2 linked regions of the Jeotgalibacillus aurantiacus genome follow. Each later gene encodes a partner of the first gene's protein in a complex. Links are inferred from orthologs where the notes say so. Each region holds a gene or a part of one and is shown in the gene's direction. Other genes may lie near its edges.

Region 1 (3,826 bases):
CAAAATGTAATACAAAATTTATAAAAATCACATGTTTTTCTCTTGCAAAAGAAAACAGAATTATTTACACTAATACTTGTGTTAGCACTCAGATAAAAAGAGTGCTAATAAACGAAAGAACATCATTCAAGGAGGTTGTTTCACTTGTTAAAACCATTAGGTGATCGCGTAGTTATTGAGTTGGTAGAGTCTGAGGAAAAAACATCAAGCGGGATTGTACTCCCGGACAGTGCGAAAGAAAAGCCGCAGGAAGGGAAAGTTGTGGCAGTCGGAACAGGCCGTGTGCTTGAGAACGGCGAGCGTGTAGAGCTTGAGGTTTCTGTTGATGACCGCATTATCTTCTCGAAATACGCTGGAACAGAAGTGAAATACCAGGGTACTGAATACTTAATCCTTCGCGAGAGCGACATTTTAGCAGTCGTTAACTAATGTTAACTTACTTACTTTTATAAAACAAAGTCCTTCGATCAGGACGTCATTTTCATCAAAGATACCAAATTATTTTAGGAGGTACTTATAAATGGCTAAAGAAATTAAGTTCAGTGAAGAAGCACGCCGCTCCATGCTACGTGGTGTGGATCAGCTTGCAAACGCGGTAAAGGTAACGCTTGGACCAAAAGGACGCAACGTCGTTCTTGAAAAGAAATTCGGTTCACCATTAATCACAAATGACGGCGTAACAATCGCAAAAGAAATCGAGCTTGAAGATGCATTTGAAAACATGGGTGCAAAGCTTGTCGCTGAAGTAGCAAGCAAGACAAACGAAATCGCCGGTGACGGTACAACAACTGCAACGGTTCTTGCACAGGCAATGATTCGTGAAGGTCTGAAAAACGTGACTGCTGGAGCAAATCCGGTTGGCGTACGTAAAGGGATCGAAAAAGCGGTTCAAACAGCGCTTGAAGAACTGAAAGCCATCTCTAAACCAATCGAAGGCAAAGAGTCGATCGCACAGGTTGCGGCAATCTCTGCTGCTGACGAAGAAGTCGGCCAGCTGATTGCTGAAGCGATGGAGCGCGTTGGAAACGACGGCGTTATCACAATCGAAGAATCAAAAGGCTTCACGACAGAGCTTGATGTAGTAGAAGGCATGCAGTTCGACCGCGGATATGCATCTCCATACATGGTCACAGACTCTGACAAAATGGAAGCGGTGCTTGATAACCCGTACATCCTGATCACAGACAAGAAGATCGGCAACATCCAGGAAGTTCTTCCAGTTCTTGAGCAGGTTGTTCAGCAGAACAAGCCACTTCTAATCGTTGCTGAAGACGTAGAAGGTGAAGCACTTGCAACACTTGTTGTGAACAAGCTTCGCGGAACATTCAATGCCGTTGCTGTAAAAGCACCAGGCTTTGGTGACCGTCGTAAAGCAATGCTAGAAGACTTAGCTGTACTAACAGGCGGAGAAGTGATCACTGAAGATCTTGGACTTGATCTGAAGTCAGCGAACATCTCCCAGCTTGGCCGTGCTGCTAAAGTTGTGGTTACAAAAGAAAACACAACAGTTGTTGAAGGTGCAGGAGACGCTGAAAAAATCGGCGGCCGCGTAGCTCAGATCCGTGCACAAATCGAAGAAACAACATCTGACTTCGACAAAGAAAAACTGCAGGAGCGCCTTGCAAAACTTGCTGGCGGCGTAGCAGTCATCAAAGTCGGAGCAGCAACAGAAACAGAACTGAAAGAGCGCAAACTGCGCATCGAAGACGCCCTCAACTCAACGCGTGCAGCCGTAGAAGAAGGAATCGTATCCGGTGGTGGTACAGCACTCGTGAACGTATACAACAAAGTAGCCTCTGTTGAAGCAGAAGGCGACGTGGCAACAGGTATCAACATCGTGCTTCGCGCACTTGAAGAGCCAATCCGCCAAATCGCACACAACGCAGGCTTAGAAGGCTCCATCATCGTCGACCGCCTCAAGAAAGAAGAAGTAGGCGTAGGCTTCAACGCAGCCAACGGCGAATGGGTCAACATGATCGAATCCGGCATCGTAGACCCAACAAAAGTAACACGCTCAGCCCTTCAAAACGCTGCATCAGTAGCGGCGATGTTCCTGACGACTGAAGCCGTAGTCGCAGACATCCCGGAAGAAAACACTGGCGGTGGCATGCCTGATATGGGTGGTATGGGTGGAATGATGTAAGGTCATCCATACACAGAAGAACTCTCTCTCACTTTGTGAGGGGGAGTTTTTTTTGTGCTGAAAATAACTGTTTTAGGTATTTTTATGGAAATATATGATATTATTTTACTGGGATAAAGTTGATTTTCAAAATTCAAGCTGTAATTTACTTTTCAGTAGGGATGTGAATGATATGAAACAACGCGTTGTAATGTTAATCTCAGTCTCTCTAGCAATCGTGCTTTCATTAGCTTTAGCTTTTGAAGCTTACAGTCAATCTGAAAAGCGAGAGCTCGAGATATTTAATCTGCTTTTAGGTATTGAATTGGTTATAGATGAGCTGGAATCGGATTTAGATAAACAAAGCAAGATCATTGAATCTAAAACCTTTCAAACTGAACTAGAGAATTATGCTATGGAAAAAAATGATTACTTAAACACATCAAAAACCGTGTCTTATATGTTTGAGGCAATAGAAGATGTAGACAAAGATTATATTGATCTTAATGTTGATTTACATTATCACTACAGCAGTTTTTTAACAGCTGAATCAAAGGAAGTAGCTTCAGAAGAGCATGAAATTTTAACAGGTCTGCTGTTAGAAATAAAAAGAATTAGAGATTATTTAGCTTCGATTAATGATTTTGATAACGAGGCGTGATCGATTAATGTATCCTTTAAATGTTTAAAGAGTTTTGCAGCATGAAGTGCCTAATTTCAAGGGAATATCCTCTTTTTTATAGAACGTATGTTCCTTTTTGGGATAAAAGAAAACTTCCAAAAATGGAAGTTCAAACTGTTTGGAGATGTTCTCTCAAATTACCAGGCTTAATTTTTTTTGAAAAAAACATAAACTCTTGGCCTCGAGTAGGTTCTGCAATAGAATAATTTAAATAATATTTTTCGTAATAATGTCTGGAGTACAACTTCTCAATTTTATCAGCAATATCGTATGTTAATATCCAATAACGATTTCTCATTTTTCCTTTGATTACTTTGGCTAATTCTACGTGATCATTATGATCGTAGAAATTTGTATATAAATCTGGACCTTTATCGTAGTATGGAGGGTCAAAAAAAGTTAATGAGTTCCGAGTATTTTTAATAACTTCCTCAATGAATTCAATCGCGTCATAATTATGTACCTCAATTCTGTCAGCTTTTGACGCAATCAACTCTATTCTTTTAATAATTTTCTCTTTATTAAATCTACAATCCATTTTATAAGCACCCTTTTGTTCTTTGCCACCAATAACGCCAGCTTTAATTATTCCAGCTCTATTAGTCCTGTTTAGAAAAAGGGTAGAAAATGCCACATCTAATTCACTTTCATTTTCTTTGTTAGATTGTATTTTTTTCTGTAAATCCCATTCTTTCATAGATATAGGGGTTTCAATAATTTTGTCAATTAACTTTTCTGGATGACTAACAATTACTTTCCAAAAACAATAAATACTGCGATCAAAGTCATTTATATATATTTTTTGAACATCCTCGTTTAAAAGCAACCTTATTGCAACTGCGGCTCCTCCTGCGAACGGCTCTATATAGCTTGTTAGATTATTTTCTCTAATGAGATGTTTTACATAGTTGTAAGTTTTGTCTTTACCACCAGGATATCTTAGTGGGGTTAATGTAGCTCTCGGCATTTTATCACCTGCTTCTAGTGTTATCTGTTTCTTCCTTTACTAAAAACCTTTACTT
Region 2 (3,885 bases), on another replicon or contig:
TTCAATATTGAACACGCCGTTATCAGACCAGCCGTGCTCATCGTCCCCGATTAAGCGGCGGTCAGCGTCTGCCGACAGCGTTGTTTTTCCTGTACCGGAAAGTCCGAAGAACAGGGCAACATCACCTTCAGCTCCAACATTGGCTGAGCAGTGCATCGGCATAATATCCTTTTGCGGAAGCAGGTAGTTCATGACAGAGAAGATTGACTTTTTCATTTCTCCGGCATATTCCGTTCCGCCGATCAGGATGGTACGCTGCTCAAATGAAACGACGATAAATGTTTCAGAACGGGTGCCGTCTTTAGCCGGATCGGCTTTTAAAGACGGAGCGGACAAAATGGTAAATGGTGACTCTGTCGGGCTGCTCCAGCTCTCATCTTTTTTCGGGCGGATAAAGAGCTGATGGGCAAACAGGTTATGCCACGCGCGCTCATTTACGACACGGATTGGTAATCTTGAATCAAGATCGGCACCGGCAAACCCTTCAAATACGAAGAGCTCTTCTTTTTCTGACAGATGTGCAAGAACCTTTTCATATAGACGCTCGAAAGATTCCTGTGAAATTGGCTGGTTGACATTGCCCCAGTCAATCTGATCACGTACAGACGGCTCATCAACGATGAATTTATCTTTAGGTGAGCGGCCGGTATATGTACCTGTTTCGGCACGGACTGCTCCGGTTGAGGTTAATGTTCCTTCTTCACGCATAAGGACTTTTTCAGTCAGCTGAGGAACAGATAAGTTTTTATGAACATTGTTCCCTGCAAGAAGTTCCTGAAGGTCTGATGAATTCCGGATTGTTGTCATTGCATTCCCACCCTTTTTTAAAAATGGTTATCCCTTTGTTCGAAATTAGTATAACACATTAACTTAAATAGTCTATACTAATTAATCGAATTTACAGGATTGTCACAGAAAAAGTTCCTGGTTGCTTAAGTAAAAATACTTCACCTATTAAACATAACATTTTCCAGCCCTGAATTGAAAGCCCTTACATTATAATGAAATAAAGAAGAAATCTGTTCGTATTTTCTGACATTTATCGTGACTCTGTTTCTGAAAAAGTAAGTGTTGACATCACCCGGCTGTTTCCGTATGATTGTTCTTTGAACGGATACTCTTATCCCGAGCTGGTGGAGGGACAGGCCCTATGAAACCCAGCAACCTGCTCTGCAAAAAAGCGAACAGCTTTTGCGGTAAAACCATCACTTGAGCGAAGGTGCTAACCTGTAGCAAGACGAACTTGTCTTGAACGATAAGAGTGAAAGGCGATCTGACGAATGAACCTTTCCTCACAAACATGGGGAGAGGTTTCTTTTATTTTGGCCGATACTTGGAAGATCATAAAAGGTTAACGTTCGATCTCTAAGGGTAATGAGTACCGTCGACTATATACGCTTCACAAGGAGGAGACTTTCATGTCAACAAAACGTCATCTTTTTACATCCGAGTCCGTAACGGAGGGACATCCGGATAAAATTTGTGACCAGATTTCTGATTCAATTCTTGATGCCATTTTAAAGGATGATCCGAATGCCCGCGTGGCTTGTGAAACATCTGTAACGACGGGTCTTGTACTCGTAGCCGGAGAAATTTCAACATCTACTTATGTTGATATCCCGAAAATCGTGCGCGAAACGATTCGTGAAATCGGCTATACACGTGCAAAATACGGCTTTGACGCTGAAACATGTGCAGTACTGACATCAATCGATGAGCAGTCAGCTGACATTGCAGCAGGTGTTGACCGTGCCCTTGAAGATCGTGAAAGCAATATGACTGACGCTGAAATTGAATCAATCGGAGCGGGTGACCAGGGGCTGATGTTCGGCTTTGCCTGCAACGAAACAGAAGAGCTTATGCCTCTTCCAATCTCACTTGCACATAAACTATCCCGACGCCTGACAGAAGTACGTAAAGAAGACGTTCTTCCTTACCTTCGTCCGGACGGTAAAACACAGGTAACGGTTGAGTATGATGAAAATAACCAGCCTGTACGCATCGATACAATCGTTATTTCAACTCAGCACCACCCTGAAGTAAGCCTGGACCGTATCCAGCGCAATCTGAAGGAGCATGTCATCAAGCCGGTTGTGCCTGCACACCTGATCGATGACAATACAAAGTATTTCATCAACCCGACTGGCCGCTTCGTAATCGGAGGACCTCAGGGAGATGCAGGTCTTACAGGACGTAAGATCATCGTTGACACATACGGCGGTTATGCACGTCACGGCGGTGGCGCATTCTCTGGTAAGGATGCAACAAAGGTTGACCGCTCAGGTGCTTATGCAGCCCGTTACGTAGCGAAAAACATCGTAGCAGCAGGCCTTGCTGACAAATGTGAAGTACAGCTTGCCTACGCAATTGGCGTAGCACAGCCTGTATCTATTTCAATCGACACATTCGGAACAGGAACAGCAGATGAAGAAAAGCTGATCGAAGTCGTTCGCAACAACTTCGACCTTCGCCCGGCCGGCATCATCAAAATGCTTGACCTGCGCCGTCCAATCTACAAGCAGACAGCAGCATACGGACACTTCGGACGTAATGATCTTGACCTTCCATGGGAAAGAACAGACAAAGCTGACGTGCTTAAAGCGGAAGTAAACGCGTAATCATTTGTAAATAATGAACCGGGACCTGACTTGTGCAGGTTCCGGTTTTTTAGTTTTATGCGTCTTTGTGTGGGGATGGAGGAATTGTACTGTTTCAGAGATTAATTAAATCGATCTAAAATTTATTTTAATCGTTTCAAATTTTTATTGTTATGTTCACCTTGTAAATGACTTTATTTGTCATGTTCCGATTGTGATTTGTATCGTTCTGCGGACCGAATTGTACTGTTCTAACAAATAAATGTATCGAATATTCCCGTTTTCATCTCAAAGGTCCGGGACCGGTTTTCCCATCACTTATTTCAATCAATAAGATTGTAGAAAACAGCTCAAAGGGCTGGGGGCATCCGTAGACTCCTACTGCAGAGAAGCGACAGGTGAGACAGCGTAGCGCAAAGCGCTAGCTGGCTCACCGCGCGGCCTTAGAAAAGCGGAGGCGACTCGTCCAGCCCCGACAAGCATAAGACGAAAATGAAACGAGGGTTGCTCTTTACCCTCGTTCATTTTTGACTTATGACCTCGAGGGGCTAGTCGCCGCAGCTAGACAAAAGAAAGCGAAGGATGCTCCCAGTCCGGTTTATACAAACATACTCCTATACTTTTCACAACATCAACCCACTCTCCGAATAAACGTTCGCATTCCATCCCCAACAATGATAAAATAAAACAATCCGCAGCACTCCCCAAACAAATCCCCTCAAAAACAACTTAGGAGGAATTCCCTTGTACACAGTCATCCTTGCTGAAAAACCATCACAGGCAAAAAGCTACGCGGATGCTTTTTCATCCGCTAAAAAAAGCAATGGCTATTATGAAATCTCCGATCCGCTTTTTCCGGGTGGTGCCGCCATTACCTGGGGATTCGGACATCTCGTATCATTGGAGGAGCCACATGCCTACAAAAAAGAATGGAAGCGCTGGCGGCTTGATCTGCTGCCGATTATTCCGGATGAATTCAAATTTACAGTCCCATACGCAAAACGGGCTCAATTTAACATCATAAAAGGCCTTTTAAGAAAAGCGAATCAGATTATCGTGGCAACAGACAGTGACCGTGAAGGGGAAAATATTGCCCGCTCTATTATTGAACAGGCTAATATGATGCATAAACCGACGAAACGTTTATGGATTAATTCGCTTGAAAAAGACGTGATCCGTCGAGGATTTCAGGAGCTCCGGGATGGGGAGGATTATCTGTCTCTGTATGACGAAGCGCAAACGAGACAGCTGAGTGACTGGCTTGTCGGTATGAATATGTCGAGGCTGT

Evidence for each region.
Region 2: the proteins of groL (region 1) and metK are in contact, whole or in part, in a cryo-EM structure (PDB 8P4O), measured with the Escherichia coli proteins. The link is inferred for Jeotgalibacillus aurantiacus from one-to-one orthologs.

Annotation. Positions count from the first base shown.
Region 1 is NZ_JACNMS010000006.1:11,977-15,802, forward strand. Bases 1-2,831 are described here. They hold groL (chaperonin GroEL), read left to right. Parts: upstream 1-520; coding sequence 521-2,143; downstream 2,144-2,831. Other genes in these bases: groES (co-chaperone GroES), read left to right, coding at 145-429; H7968_RS15455 (hypothetical protein), read left to right, coding at 2,316-2,783. Also shown: H7968_RS15460 (DNA adenine methylase), read right to left, coding at 2,914-3,771; H7968_RS15465 (AAA family ATPase), read right to left, coding at 3,811-3,826.
Region 2 is NZ_JACNMS010000004.1:18,284-22,168, forward strand. What follows is about bases 629-3,518. They hold metK (methionine adenosyltransferase), read left to right. Parts: upstream 629-1,418; coding sequence 1,419-2,618; downstream 2,619-3,518. Other genes in these bases: pckA (phosphoenolpyruvate carboxykinase (ATP)), read right to left, coding at 629-807; H7968_RS13010 (type IA DNA topoisomerase), read left to right, coding at 3,342-3,518. Outside these bases: more of pckA, read right to left, coding at 1-628; more of H7968_RS13010, read left to right, coding at 3,519-3,885. UniProt on the Escherichia coli protein: Catalyzes the formation of S-adenosylmethionine (AdoMet) from methionine and ATP.